3 regions of the Serratia sp. OS31 genome follow, and region 3 is predicted to be linked to each of the others. Evidence: predicted binding sites of a transcription regulator. Region 3 holds the regulator's gene; each other region holds the start of a gene.
The links. The regulator PurR, encoded in region 3, represses purine synthesis genes. The targets are predictions, from matches to a motif close to CANGCAAACGTTTGCNTG.
Positions count from the first base shown of each region.

Region 1: the regulator PurR is predicted to act here: its motif matches at 2,940-2,957, upstream of purM (phosphoribosylformylglycinamidine cyclo-ligase).
Region 2: the regulator PurR is predicted to act here: its motif matches at 1,466-1,483, upstream of cvpA (colicin V production protein).

Region 1 covers NZ_JACJFQ010000025.1:24,602-29,454, reverse strand. Annotated here, with positions in the region: gene pstB (phosphate ABC transporter ATP-binding protein PstB) at 1-411, shown strand, start outside; gene speG (spermidine N1-acetyltransferase) at 493-1,047, opposite strand; gene purN (phosphoribosylglycinamide formyltransferase) at 1,180-1,818, opposite strand; gene purM (phosphoribosylformylglycinamidine cyclo-ligase) at 1,815-2,855, opposite strand; gene upp (uracil phosphoribosyltransferase) at 3,111-3,737, shown strand; gene uraA (uracil permease) at 3,975-4,853, shown strand, end outside.
Region 2 covers NZ_JACJFQ010000022.1:78,231-83,083, forward strand. Annotated here, with positions in the region: gene folC (bifunctional tetrahydrofolate synthase/dihydrofolate synthase) at 1-543, shown strand, start outside; gene dedD (cell division protein DedD) at 544-1,308, shown strand; gene cvpA (colicin V production protein) at 1,541-2,041, shown strand; gene purF (amidophosphoribosyltransferase) at 2,063-3,580, shown strand; gene H5P17_RS18015 (UbiX family flavin prenyltransferase) at 3,712-4,284, shown strand; gene H5P17_RS18020 (hypothetical protein) at 4,259-4,657, opposite strand; gene hisJ (histidine ABC transporter substrate-binding protein HisJ) at 4,587-4,853, shown strand, end outside.
Region 3 covers NZ_JACJFQ010000007.1:147,440-152,292, reverse strand. Annotated here, with positions in the region: gene punR (DNA-binding transcriptional activator PunR) at 1-745, shown strand, start outside; gene purR (HTH-type transcriptional repressor PurR) at 780-1,805, opposite strand; gene H5P17_RS08835 (YnhF family membrane protein) at 2,129-2,218, shown strand; gene sodB (superoxide dismutase [Fe]) at 2,272-2,850, opposite strand; gene H5P17_RS08825 (C40 family peptidase) at 3,044-3,862, opposite strand; gene H5P17_RS08820 (Grx4 family monothiol glutaredoxin) at 4,278-4,625, shown strand; gene rnt (ribonuclease T) at 4,696-4,853, opposite strand, start outside.

The DNA.
Region 1 (4,853 bases), on a different contig from region 3:
GACCGACGGATCCTTGATGAGGCAGTGGAGCGTTCGCTGCGTGCCGCCGCGCTGTGGCATGAAGTGAAAGACCGGCTGCGCGAGAATGCGTTTCGTCTTTCCAGCGGTCAGCAGCAAAGGTTGGTGATTGCACGGGCGATAGCCATCGAGCCGGAAGTGCTGCTGCTGGATGAGCCGACCTCGGCGCTGGATCCGATCTCCACATTGACCATTGAAGAGCTGATTTCCGCGCTGAAGCAGCAGTACAGCGTGGTGCTGGTGACGCACAACATGCAGCAGGCGGCACGCGTATCGGATTACACGGCGTTTATTCACCAGGGCCGATTGGTGGAATACAACGACACCGACGATATCTTTACTTCACCACGCCAGCGCCGCACCGAGGATTATATTACCGGGCGCTATGGTTGATGCCGCAGCTGTCTTTTCCTGTCGTTGGGAAAAGCCCAAACATCATGATGGTAAAAACCCGCTTTCGCGGGTTTTTTGTTGTCACTTAACCAAAGGTTTATCGCTGGCGGCGGTTTTGAATTTCGCCATGTACTGCGGCTGGAAGATGCACATGCGCAGCACGGTACGGTATTCGCCGTTAACGAAAAATTCGTCAATCAGCTCACCTTCGACTTCAAAGCCCAGCTTGCTGTAGATGTGGATAGCCTTCGGGTTTTCCTTGTCGACGATCAGGTACAACTTGTACAGGTTCAGTACCGAGAAACCGTAATCCATCGCCAGCTTGGCGGCGATAGTGGCGTAGCCTTTGCCCTGATGCGTCGGGTCGATGATGATCTGGAATTCCGCGCGGCGGTGGATATGGTCGATCTCCACCAGTTCAACCAGCCCGACCTTGGCACCCTGGTGTTCGATGATAAAGCGGCGTTCGCTCTGGTCGTGGATATGTTTGTCGTAAAGATCGGAGAGTTCTACGAAGGCTTCGTAGGGTTCTTCAAACCAGTAGCGCATCACGCTGGCGTTGTTGTCCATCTGATGGACAAACGTCAAATCATCCCGTTCCAGTGGGCGTAGCCTGACGTTGGTAGTGCTGGACATGGGGGTTCCTTAATGTCGTTATAGATAGGGGGCGGTTGCCACTGTGGGCAAGTATAACGTCGGAGATGGGGTGCGGCGAAAAAAAAACGGCGCCGTGAGCGGCACCGTTTAGCAAGGATTCAGATTGGCGCTTTAGTCTGCCGCATGCCCTTGCTCGGGCAAGCGCTCGCCATCCAGCCAGGCGGCGTTATCGCGCATCGCCAGGCGGCCTTCGACAAACCAGTTCACCACCAGCGGGTAAAGGGTATGTTCCTGAGCCTGTACCCGTTCAACCACCTCGTCTTCCTCGTCACCGGGGAAGATTGGCACCTTGGCCTGCAGGATCACCGGGCCGCCGTCGAGCTGTTCGGTCACGAAGTGCACCGAAGTGCCGTGTTCGCTGTCGCCGTTGTCGATGGCCTGACGGTGAGTATGCAGCCCAGGGTATTTGGGCAGCAGGGAAGGGTGGATATTCAGCATGCGTCCGGCATAGCGCTGCACGAACTGCGAGCTGAGAATGCGCATGTAACCGGCCAGCACCACCAGATCCGGTTGGTATTGGTCGATGGCATCCGCCAGGGCGGCGTCAAACGCGGCCCGGTCGGCAAAGGCCTTGGCGTCCAGCGCATGAGCGGCAATACCTGCCGCTTCTGCACGTTGCAAACCGTAAGCCTGCGCCCTGTTGCTGAACACCGCCACAATCTTGCCGGCAATTCTGCCCTGCTGGCAGGCGTCAATCAGCGCCTGGAGATTACTCCCCTGGCCGGAGACCAACACCACGATCTTTTTCATCCGTTGATGACCACTTGTTGTTCGTCAGAAGAAGCGGTCAGTTTACCGATCTTCCACGCTTTTTCACCGGCTGCGGTCAACAATGCGATGGCGGGTTCCACGGCTTCTTCCGGCAGTGCGATCACCATGCCCACGCCACAGTTAAAGGTGCGGTACATTTCGTAACGGCTGACGTTGCCGTTTTGCTGCAGCCAGTTGAAGACGGCCGGCCATTGCCAGCTGGATTCTTCGATCACGGCCTGCATGCCTTTCGGCAGCACGCGCGGGATGTTTTCCCAGAAGCCGCCACCGGTCAGGTGGGCGATAGCGTGCACGTCGATTTTCTCGATCAGCTCCAGCACCGATTTCACGTAAATCTTGGTCGGCGCCAGCAGGTGGTCCGCCAGCGGTTTGCCTTCCAGAACGGTAGTGGTTGGGTCGGTGTTGCTGACTTCCAGAATTTTGCGTACCAGCGAGTAGCCGTTGGAATGTGGGCCTGAAGCGCCCAGGGCGATCAGTGCGTCACCGGACTGCACCTTGCTGCCGTCGATAATCTCGGACTTTTCGACCACGCCGACGCAAAAGCCGGCCACGTCATAGTCTTCACCGTGGTACATGCCCGGCATTTCAGCGGTTTCACCGCCCACCAGAGCACAGCCGGACTGCTTACAGCCTTCGGCGATGCCGGTGATCACGCTGGCCGCGGTGTCCACGTCCAGCTTGCCGGTGGCAAAGTAATCGAGGAAGAACAGCGGCTCAGCGCCCTGAACCACCAGGTCGTTCACACACATTGCGACCAGATCGATGCCGATGGTGTCGTGTCGTTTCAGGTCCATCGCCAGACGCAGCTTGGTGCCTACGCCGTCGGTACCGGAAACCAGTATCGGCTCGCGGTATTTCTGCGGCAACGCACACAGGGCGCCAAAACCGCCCAGACCACCCATCACTTCCGGGCGGCGGGTCTGTTTTACTACACCTTTGATGCGGTCTACCAATGCATTGCCAGCATCGATATCGACACCTGCGTCTTTATAGCTGAGAGAGGTTTTGTCGGTCACTGCGCGATCCCCACGACGGTTTGCGGTTTGAATACTGTGCTTCCGGCATTGATTCCGGAATAAGGCGCGGCAATTCTAACAGCGCAGGCAAACGTTTGCGAGTGGCTTGTGAGCCAGCTCCGCTTTTTCGTCATCTATACTGTTATTCAAACTTTTGTTGATCCCGATCGGGCTATTGTGGGTGGCGCAGTCGGCAAAAGGAGGTATAATCCGGCGATTTTTTTGGCCGTAAACCACCTTAATAGGAGAAAAATGATGAAGATCGTTGAGGTGAAACACCCGCTGGTGAAACACAAGCTTGGCCTGATGCGTGAAAATGATATCAGCACCAAACGCTTCCGTGAGCTGGCCTCAGAAGTGGGTAGTTTGCTGACCTATGAAGCGACCGCCGATCTGGAAACAGAGAAAGTCACCATCGATGGCTGGTGCGGCCCGGTTGAAATAGACCAGATTAAAGGGAAAAAAATTACCGTTGTGCCTATTCTTCGTGCCGGTCTGGGCATGATGGAAGGGGTACTGGAAAACGTACCTAGCGCGCGTATCAGCGTGGTTGGCGTTTACCGTGACGAAGAAACCCTGGAGCCGGTACCGTATTTCCAAAAGCTGGTGTCCAACATCGAAGAGCGTTTGGCACTGGTTGTCGACCCTATGCTGGCGACCGGCGGCTCGATGATCGCCACTATCGATCTGCTGAAGAAAGCCGGCTGCAACAGCATCAAAGTGCTGGTGTTGGTTGCCGCGCCGGAAGGGATCGCCGCGCTGGAGAAAGCGCACCCGGACGTCGAGCTGTACACCGCCTCCATCGATCAATGCCTGAACGAGAAGGGCTACATCGTACCGGGCCTGGGTGATGCGGGCGACAAGATATTTGGTACCAAATAAACAAAAATAAGCCGACTGATGAGTCGGCTTTTTAATGCTCGTCGTCTTTCAAGCTACAGCGTTGTTACCTGCACTAGCTCACCCCAGTTACTGTAGGGGGCGAATAAATTCGCCCCGATTAATGCGGGCGCAGCATGCGGCGCCCCTACAATACCTGGAGATGAGCGAGCCGGGCGCCTGGCTGCAACTTGAAATACATAGGGTAAAACTCGAAAAGTCATTAGAGGAAAAACATCCATGACCCGTCGCGTGATAGGCGTAAGCGAACGCCCGCCGCTACTCCAGACTATTCCGCTCAGCTTCCAACACCTGTTCGCCATGTTTGGCGCGACCGTGCTGGTGCCTATTTTGTTCAAGATTAACCCGGCGACGGTGTTGCTGTTTAACGGCGTCGGAACCTTGCTGTACCTGTTTATCTGCAAGGGCAAGATCCCGGCCTATCTCGGCTCCAGCTTTGCGTTCATTTCCCCGGTGCTGCTGCTGTTGCCGTTGGGTTATGAAGTGGCGTTGGGCGGTTTTATCATGTGCGGGGTGCTGTTTTGCCTGGTCGCGTTGCTGGTTAAAAAAGCCGGTACCGGCTGGCTGGACGTCATTTTCCCTCCGGCGGCGATGGGGGCGATTGTGGCGGTCATCGGCCTGGAATTGGCCGGTGTGGCGGCGAACATGGCGGGCTTGCTGCCGGCTGACGGCGTCAGCGCAGACACCACTACCATCACTATCTCGCTGGTGACGCTGGGCGTGACCATCCTGGGTTCCGTGCTGTTCCGCGGTTTTCTGGCGATTATCCCGATCCTGATTGGCGTGCTGGTAGGGTATGCGCTGTCGTTCTTTATGGGCGTGGTGGATCTGACCCCGATCCGCGAGGCGCACTGGTTCGCGCTGCCGACGTTCTACACCCCGCGTTTTGAATGGTTCGCCATCTTCACCATCCTGCCGGCGGCGCTGGTGGTGATCGCCGAGCACGTTGGCCACCTGGTGGTGACCGCGAATATCGTCAAAAAAGACCTGCTCCGTGACCCAGGCCTGCACCGCTCGATGTTTGCCAATGGCATCTCGACGGTGATTTCCGGCTTCTTCGGCTCAACGCCAAACACCACCTACGGTGAGAATATCGGC
Region 2 (4,853 bases), on a different contig from region 3:
GGCACCTTGCTGACCGACTTGCCGATGCCAAACGTGCCGCTGGCCAATGCCGCAACGGCGCTGGCGGCGCTGCATTTTTCTGCGCTGGAAATCGATGAACGCGCGATCTTCACCGGCTTGCAGCAGGCGACGCTGCCCGGGCGCTTCCAGATTGTGCGCCGCGATCCGATGTTGATCCTCGACGTGGCACATAATCCGCACGCCGCAGGCTATCTGGCCGGACGTCTGGCGACGTTGCCGCGTAATGGCGGCAAAGTGCGCGCGGTGGTGGGCATGCTGTCGGATAAAGACATCGCCGGTACCCTGGCCTGCCTGAGTGAGCAGGTCGATGAGTGGTATTGTGCGCCGCTGGAAGGGCCGCGCGGGGCCAGCGCCGAGCAGTTGGCGCAACATTTGACGGAACCGCGGCAGTTCGCCGATGTCGAAACTGCCTGGCGTCAGGCTATGCAGGACGCTGATATTCAGGATATTGTGATCGTCTGTGGATCGTTCCACACCGTTGCACAGGTAATGGCGGCGTTAGACGAGATGCGGGGAGTGTGAGTGGCAAGTAAATTTCAAAACCGCTTGGTCGGTACCGTAATTTTGGTTGCGCTGGGGGTGATTATCCTGCCAGGGCTGCTGGACGGTAAAAAGAAACATTATGAGGACGAATTCGTCGCCATCCCTTTGGTGCCGAAGGCCGGTGATGTGGAAGAAAACGACGTGGTGCCGCCGGTAAGCCAGACGTTGCCGGCCCAACCGCCGGAAGGCGCGGGGGCGATGGTGGAGCAGCAGGCCGCCAATGAAGCGGCGACGCAGCAGGCCATCCGCCAGCAGGCTCAGCAACCGACCCAGGTTACGCCGCCACCGGTTGAAACCCGACCGGTACAGCAGCCGAAACCGAAACCGGTTGAGACCAAGCCGGTGGAAGTGAAGCCAAAACCGGTGCAGCAACCGAAACCGGTGGAAGTGAAGCCGGTGGTGAAACCTGAACCTAAGCCAGAGCCGAAACCGGAGCCTACGCCGACACCGAAGCCTGAACCTGCACCGGTGCAGAAACCGGCGGAAGAGAAAGCGCCGGCAGGGCAGGCCTATGTGGTGCAGCTCGGGGCGCTGAAGAACGCCGCCAAGGTCAATGAGGTGGTGGCGTCGCTGAGGCTGTCCGGCTATCGCGCCTTTACCGTGCCGTCAACGCCGGTGCAGGGGCAGATCACCCGGATTTATGTCGGGCCAGACGCCTCGAAACAGAAACTGCAGTCTTCGCTGCCCGCGCTGAACTCCATCAGCGGCTTGAGCGGTCAGGTGAAGCCGTACGGCGTACGTTAACCGCAGGGGGCGCAGCATGCTGTGCCCCCGAACCGAAAGATGACGGTATAATCATTAAAAAAACTGTGCCTTTCGTAGCTGAAATGGCCTATGTAGGCGCGGCGATTGGGAATTTTTTTATCGCCGCTTTTTATTTGTAACGTGGTAGGAAAACCCCTACGCAAACGTTTTCTTTTTCTGTTAGAATTCGCCGCGAATTGGATGCAGGGGCGATTCATCATTGGAATAGTTCATGGTCTGGATTGATTACGTCATTATAGCGGTGATTGGATTTTCGGCTCTGGTGAGCCTGATCCGAGGGTTTGTTCGCGAAGCATTGTCACTTGTGACATGGGGATGTGCGTTTTTTGTTGCCAGCCATTTCTACTCTTACCTTGCGGTCTACTTCACTCGTTTTGAAGATGAACTGGTGCGAAACGGCATCGCGATTGCCATCTTGTTTATCGCGACCCTGATCGTAGGAGCTATTGTTAACTATGTGATTAGCTCACTGGTAGAGAAAACCGGGTTATCAGGCACCGACCGGGTGCTGGGCGTCTGTTTCGGCGCACTGCGCGGCGTGTTAATCGTTTCGGCGATACTGTTTTTCCTGGATACCTTTACCGGCTTTTCGCAAAGCGCAGACTGGAAACAGTCGCAGCTCATTCCCCAGTTCAGTTACATCATCAGGTGGTTCTTTGACTACCTGCAGAGCACGTCGAGTTTCTTACCGACCCATTTACCGGGGCGGTAGCGCTGATGAGGAAAAGACAACATGTGCGGTATTGTCGGTATCGCCGGTTTTATGCCGGTAAACCAGTCGATTTATGATGCGTTGACGGTGCTACAGCACCGTGGCCAGGATGCCGCAGGCATCGTCACCATTGATGCCCATAACGGGTTCCGTCTGCGTAAGGCGAACGGTCTGGTGAAGGATGTGTTCGAGGCACGCCATATGCAGCGCTTGCAGGGCAACATGGGTATTGGCCATGTGCGCTACCCGACGGCTGGCAGCTCCAGTGCCTCAGAGGCTCAACCTTTCTATGTAAACTCGCCGTTCGGCATTACGCTGGCACACAACGGCAATCTGACCAACGCCCATGAACTGCGCCAAACGCTGTTTGAAAGCGGTCGTCGCCATGTCAACACCACCTCCGATTCCGAGATTTTGCTGAACGTGCTGGCCAGCGAGCTGGACCGTTTCCAACACTATCCGCTGGAGTCCGACAACGTTTTCACCGCCGTTGCCGCCATGCATCAGCAGCTGCGCGGCGCTTATGCCTGCGTCGCGATGATCATCGGCCATGGCCTGCTGGCGTTCCGTGACCCTAACGGCATCCGTCCGCTGGTGATTGGCAAACGCACGCTTGAAGATGGCCGCAATGAGTATATGGTGGCTTCCGAGAGCGTGGCTTTGGACACGCTGGGCTTCGAGTTCCTGCGCGATGTAGCGCCGGGCGAAGCGGTGTACATCACCGACAAGGGCCAACTGTTCACTCGTCAATGTGCAGAGAACCCAAAAACCAACCCGTGCCTGTTCGAATACGTTTACTTCGCCCGCCCAGACTCGTTTATGGACAAGATTTCGGTCTACAGCGCTCGCGTGCGTATGGGGCAGAAACTGGGTGAGAAAATTGCCCGCGAATGGGAAGATTTGGACATCGACGTGGTGATCCCGATCCCGGAAACCTCCTGTGATATCGCGTTGGAAATCGCCCGTATCCTGGACAAGCCGTACCGTCAGGGCTTTGTGAAGAACCGCTATGTCGGCCGTACCTTCATCATGCCGGGCCAGCAGGCGCGTCGCCAATCGGTACGCCGCAAGCTGAATGCCAACCGCGCCGAATTCCGTGACAAGAACGTGCTGCTGGTGGACGATTCCATCGTGCGTGGCACCACGTCTGAACAGATCGTGGAAATGGCGCGCGACGCCGGGGCGAAACGTGTTTATCTGGCTTCCGCAGCGCCGGAGATCCGCTTCCCTAACGTGTACGGCATCGACATGCCAAGCGCCAACGAACTGATTGCCCACGGTCGTGAAGTGGATGAAATCCGCCAGATCATCGGCGCCGACGGTTTGATTTTCCAGAATCTGGACGATCTAATTGAAGCGGTGCGCGAAGAGAACCCGGACATCAGCCAGTTCGAATGCTCGGTATTCAACGGTATCTACGTCACCAAAGACGTCGACCAGAGCTACCTCGAGTATCTGGAGTCGCTGCGCAATGACGACGCCAAAGAAATGCGTGGTCAGACCGAAGCGGAAAATCTGGAAATGCACAACGAAGGCTAAGCCTTCGCACTGACCAAAATGGTGCACCGCGGCGCTCGCTGCGGTGCATTATCCCCGCCTGACTTGCTTATATAACGCCATTGCGGCAAAGTCTGCCTGATCCTATTTTTTCCGTGGCAGAGGCCAGCTTTATGAAACGAATCATCATCGGTATTTCCGGCGCCAGCGGCGCTATCTACGGCGTGCGCCTGCTGCAGGTATTGCGTGACGTCGCAGAGGTGGAAACCCATTTGGTGATGAGTAATGCGGCACGACAAACGCTGTCGCTGGAAACCACGCTCAGCCTGCGCGAAGTGCAGGCGCTGGCCGATGTAGTACATGACTCGCGCGATATTGGCGCCAGTATCTCTTCCGGATCGTTCAAAACTATCGGTATGGTGATTTTACCCTGCTCAATCAAAACATTGTCCGGTATCGCCAACAGCTACAGCGATGGTCTGCTGACGCGTGCCGCTGACGTCGTGCTGAAAGAGCGTCGCCGGTTGGTGCTGTGCGTACGTGAAACCCCGCTGCACGTGGGCCACCTGCGCCTGATGACTCAAGCGGCAGAAATGGGGGCCGTCATTATGCCGCCGGTGCCGGCGTTTTATCACCGCCCCGAAAGCGTAGAAGACATCATCGATCAAACCGTGAACCGGGTGGTCGATCAGTTCGATATTGAATTACCCGAAGATTTATTTACCCGCTGGCAAGGTGCCAATTAACAAATTTCTCTCCAATTTGGCACATTTGTGCAACACCGCACTGAATTAGGGCGGCGCCTGCACCATAATGATCCCACTTCATCACGTTCACTGTTTCAAGGCTCTGGTATTTCTCCTTTGCCCGTGGCGCGGCCCAGACTGGCCGATTTAATTTTGCGGTTATCGTCCCAGGAAACAGTTTTGTGAAGGCCGGAGCCGTTCCCTCCGCCTGCAGCAACCAATGTGGCACGATTACTGCAAATTGATTTGGTGAAAAAGTAATGCCCGCAGTGGCATCGAAAAAATCAATTTGAGGGTAATTTATGAAAATGCTGGTTAAGGTTCTTCCTTTAGTCTTGGCTTTAAGCGCGGCAAGCAGCGCATTTGCCGCCATACCATCGACCTTGAAGATAGGTACCGATCCGACTTATGCACCCTTTGAGTCCAAAAATGCCAAAGGTGAGCTGGTCGGCTTTGATATCGATCTGGCCAAAGAGCTGTGCAAACGCATAAATACCCAATGTACCTTTGTGGAAAGCGATTTCGACGCGCTGATCCCTTCTCTGAAGGCGAAGAAAATTGACGCCATC
Region 3 (4,853 bases):
CGTGGAACTGACACCGGCGGGCGTGCTGTTTATTCAGGAAGCGCGTGGTGTCATCAAAAAAATGCTCGACACGCGACGACAGTGCCAGCAGGTGGCTAACGGCTGGCGGGGCCAGTTGAAAATTGCGGTAGATATCATCGTTAAACCCCAGCGTAGCCGCCAATTGGTGCTGGATTTTTACCGCCATTTCCCCGACGTCGAACTGCTGGTTCAGCCGGAGGTGTTTAATGGCGTGTGGGATGCGCTGGTGGACGGTCGTGCCGATATGGCGATCGGTGCCACAAGGGCGGTGCCCGTGGGCGGCGGTTTCGCCTTTCGCGATATGGGGGATATGTGCTGGCTGTGCGTGGCCAGTCCACAACATCCTCTGGCCGCGATAGAAGGGCTGTTGAACGACGATCAACTCCGGCCTTTTCCGTCGCTGTGCCTGGAAGATACTTCGCGCAACCTGCCCAAACGCGTGACCTGGACGTTGGACAACCAGCGACGCCTGGTGGTGCCGGACTGGGCCTCTGCGATAGATTGCCTGTGTGCCGGGTTGTGCGTTGGCATGATGCCCGCGCATCGGGTATTGCCTTTGGTGCAGCGCGGGGAACTGGTGGCGCTACAGTTGCAACAGCCATTTCCCGCCAGCCCTTGTTGCCTGACCTGGCAGCAAAATACGCCGTCACCGGCGATGGCCTGGTTACTGGATTATCTGGGAGACAGTGAAACCTTGAATCAGGAGTGGCTAAGCGAAGAATGACGCCGGAAACCGCGAGGGTTTCCGGCGCAGATAATTAGCGGCGATAATCGATGAACGGGCCGTCAGCGACCGAACGGCGCTCGACCAGCTTGGGATGAACCTCAATGACCTGCGACTCTTCACGTTTGCTGATAATGCGATCCAGCAGCATGGTGAACGCCATCTCACCCAGACGTTCTTTGGGCTGATGGATCGTGGTCAGTGCCGGGGTGAAGTAGCGGGCATTTCGTACGTTATCGTAGCCAATCACCGAAATGTCCTGCGGCACGCGCAGCCCAAGTTCATCGGCGGCGCAGATCGCCCCCATGGCCATGATATCGCCACCGCAGAATACCGCGGTAGGGCGTTGCTTCTGCGACAGTATCTGATGCATGGCCTTGTAACCGGATTCCGGCTCAAAGTCGCCCTGAACAATCCACTCTTCGCGCACGTCGATATTGGCTTCTTCCATGGCTTTTAAAAAGCCCTGATGGCGGCCGCCGCCGGTATTGCGTGCCAGCTGGCCCGGAATGGCTCCGATATCGCGGTGGCCGCGTTCAATCAGGTAGCGCCCGGCCAGATAGCCGCCTTCGAAGGCGTTATCGATAATGGTGTCGGTAAAGTCACCGCGTGCAGCGCCCCAATCCATGACGACCATCGGGATATTGCGATAATCTTCCAGCATGCCGAGCAGTTGGTCCGGGTATTCCGAACACATGACTAACAGACCATCGACGCGCTTTTGCGCCAACATCGCCAGATAGGCGCGTTGTTTGTCCAGATTGTTATGCGAGTTGCACAGGATCAGCGTATAGCCTTTGCTGTAGCAGCTGTTTTCCACCGCCTCGATCACTTCGGCAAAGTAAGGTGCTTCGCTCGACGTGGCCAGCAGACCAATAGATTTGGTGTGGTTGACCTTGAGGCTGCGCGCCACGGCGCTGGGTGAATAGTGCAGCTCTTTGATCGCGGCGCCAACGGCCGCTTTTGTCTCTTCGGCGACGAAACGAGTCTTATTGATGACGTGCGAAACGGTGGTGGTGGAAACGCCAGCGCGTTTGGCCACATCTTTAATCGTTGCCATGTAAAGAATGACTCCTGAACTCACATGTTGCAGTATGTAAGTGTGATGTTAATCGTTTGCCTGCGTAGATCCTTCTCCAAAGAAGCGAAAACTGAGTTTTTAGTGTGTTGAAGTCGTCAGCGCTTGGTCAGGAGGGGCATTTTGCCGGTACACAGTTGTGAACTGCGAATTTTGTCCCATATTGAGCAAAAGGGGAAGAGGTAATCGGTATTATAAACTGGGAAATGATAACAAGATTTTATCGGCCAACTGTGGGAAAATGGTTTAACACATTAATTGTGTGCCTTTTACCCTTGGGAAACCCAATCTGAAAAGGAGTTGTAATGGATACCGATTTGAAAATGTCACTGTTCACCACCCTGGGTGCGCTGGCTGTGATTATCGCTTTTAGCTTCACCGCTGCATTGAACTGATACTCTTCAGTCAACCAGGCGCAGTTCGCTACGCCTGGTTGTATTTCCCCGCTTTACGCCAGATTTTCCTCCACAAATGTCCAGTTAACCAGCGCCCAGAAGTTTTCCAGGTAGGCCGGTCGTGCGTTGCGATAATCGATGTAGTAGGCGTGTTCCCAAATGTCGACGGTCAGCAGCGGTTTGTCTTCACCGGTCAGCGGCGTGGCCGCGTTCGAGGTATTAACAATCGCCAGCGAGCCATCCGGTTTTTTCACTAACCAGGTCCAGCCTGCGCCGAAGTTTTTCACCGCGGCGTCGCTGAATTGTTCCCGGAAGGCGGTAAAAGAACCAAAAGCCTGATTGATCGCCGCGGCCAGTTTGCCCTGGGGCTCTCCGCCGCCCTGAGGTGACAGGCAGTGCCAATAGAAGGTGTGATTCCATACCTGGGCCGCATTGTTGAAGATGCCGCCGCTGGAAGCCTTGATGATAGCTTCAAGGGAGGAGCCTGCAAACTCGCTGCCTTTCAGCAGATTGTTCAGGTTGACCACGTAGGCGTTGTGATGCTTGCCATAGTGGTATTCCAGGGTTTCTGCCGAAATGTGCGGTTCGAGGGCGTTTTTTTCATAAGGTAGTGCGGGCAGTTCAAACGACATTGCTTCCTCCTTGTACAGTGCCAATTTTCCGTCAGAGCAACGGAAACGCAATTGGCCTGTTTTTATTGTGGATATTTAGCTTAGCAATTTTCGCGATGAAATACAGTGGGGCGGGCTAAAGGATTGGGTGCTTTAGGGACAGCAGGAAAATCAGTCAGGGGAGAGCGGCTGGGCAAGCCAGCCGCCAAAGAAATTATCGAATGGTTTTCGGTGTTACTACACGGCGAGCGCCGATGTAATGGTTTTGCCAGTAGTCATTGTCGAGCTGGCTGATCCGAATTTCTTCACCGGTACGCGGTGACTGAATGAATTTGCCGTTGCCCAGATAAACGCCAACATGGTCTGCTACGCCGCGGTTATTAATGCGGAAGAACACCAGGTCACCGCTTTCCAGCTCGCTTCTCTTGATCGGCGCGGCGTCGCGCAGGTGGTACATCTCGTTGGCGGTGCGCGGCATTTTGATTTTCACCACGTCTTTATACGCGTAGTAAATCAGGCCGCTGCAGTCGAAGCCGGTTCTTGGTGAAGTACCGCCCCAACGGTAAGGCTTGCCCATTTGGTCCATCAGCTTGGCCATCGCGGTTTGCTTGGCATGCTGGTAGCGTTTTTTGTGCGCTGGAGTCAGCTTCAAGGGTTTATCATCACGCACCAACTTCGCAGTAGCCATACCGGCTTCGCGGTGGCGACCATAGCCTTTTTTGTAACCCTTCTTCGGCGGGGTAACTTTGATTTTGGCTATTTTCTGAGTTTTGCCTTTCGATTTGGCGCTGACGATCTTTTTAGCGGTTTTCTCCGTTTTGGCTTTGGAAAGCTTAGCGGTTTTCTGCGGGGTGGTGGTTTTGGCTTTTTTGCTGGCTTTTACCGCTTTCTTTTTCTTGCGGTCATCGGGCCGGGCTTCGTTGACATGGCTTTTGCGTTGCTCGGCGGCAATACGCGCCTGCGGCGCAGCATGCGCCAGATTGAAGAATAGCTGCGTAAACAACAGCACAAAAAGCGTAAGAATTAAACGCATGTCGACGTTACCAACCTTGGCCCCGGAACAGATATCGAAAGAAGGACAGTATTCCCGAATTTCGCCATATAAAACAGCGAAGAACTCATAAATGATAATCCATATTGTGAGAAAACGTTAATGGCATTTTTTTTGCCGAAAAATCAAACCGTTGATGTATAAAAAAACGACAATCACCGTCGACGGGATTATTTAGCGGCGCATTTTGATGACAAAATATATTAGTGAAATGGCCAGATTAAAAATGTTATTCTGCGCATATGTTTTGACCGGAAAGGCTTTGCCGGTAAGACGCGACTGACTACGGGGAAATGCCCTTGCAAAAGATGGCGTTTTCTTGCGACTGTTCCAGCCGCTACAATGGCCGGTGTGATGCATGTTGTAGCCATAAGACTTGGCTTGAGGAAGCAATACAATGACGACGACGATTGAAAAAATTCAGCACCAGATCGCTGAGAACCCGATTCTGTTGTACATGAAGGGTTCACCGAAATTGCCAAACTGCGGTTTCTCTGCGCAAGCCGTGCAGGCGCTGTCTGCCTGTGGCGAACGCTTTGCCTACGTTGATATTCTGCAGAACCCGGACATCCGTTCCGAGTTGCCTAAATACGCCAACTGGCCGACCTTCCCACAGCTGTGGGTCGACGGTGAGCTGGTAGGCGGCTGCGATATCATCATCGAAATGTATCAGCGCGGCGAACTGCAGCAGCTGATCAAAGAAACGGCAGAGAAGTACAAACAGCAGGAAGACCAGCAGCCATAATCGGCTCGGTTTTATTGTTGGGTTCCATCGGGCGGCACCAGTGAAGACTGGGCCGCCCGATTTTTTTGTCTTAGTCGGTGTTTTCGACCGCCAGTGGCCAGCCACCCAGGCGTTTCCAACGGTTGACCAGCTCGCAGAACAGCAAAGCGGTTTGCTCGGTGTCATACAGGGCAGAGTGCGCCTGGGAACTGTCGAACGGGATATCGGCGGCGATGCAGGCTTTGGCCA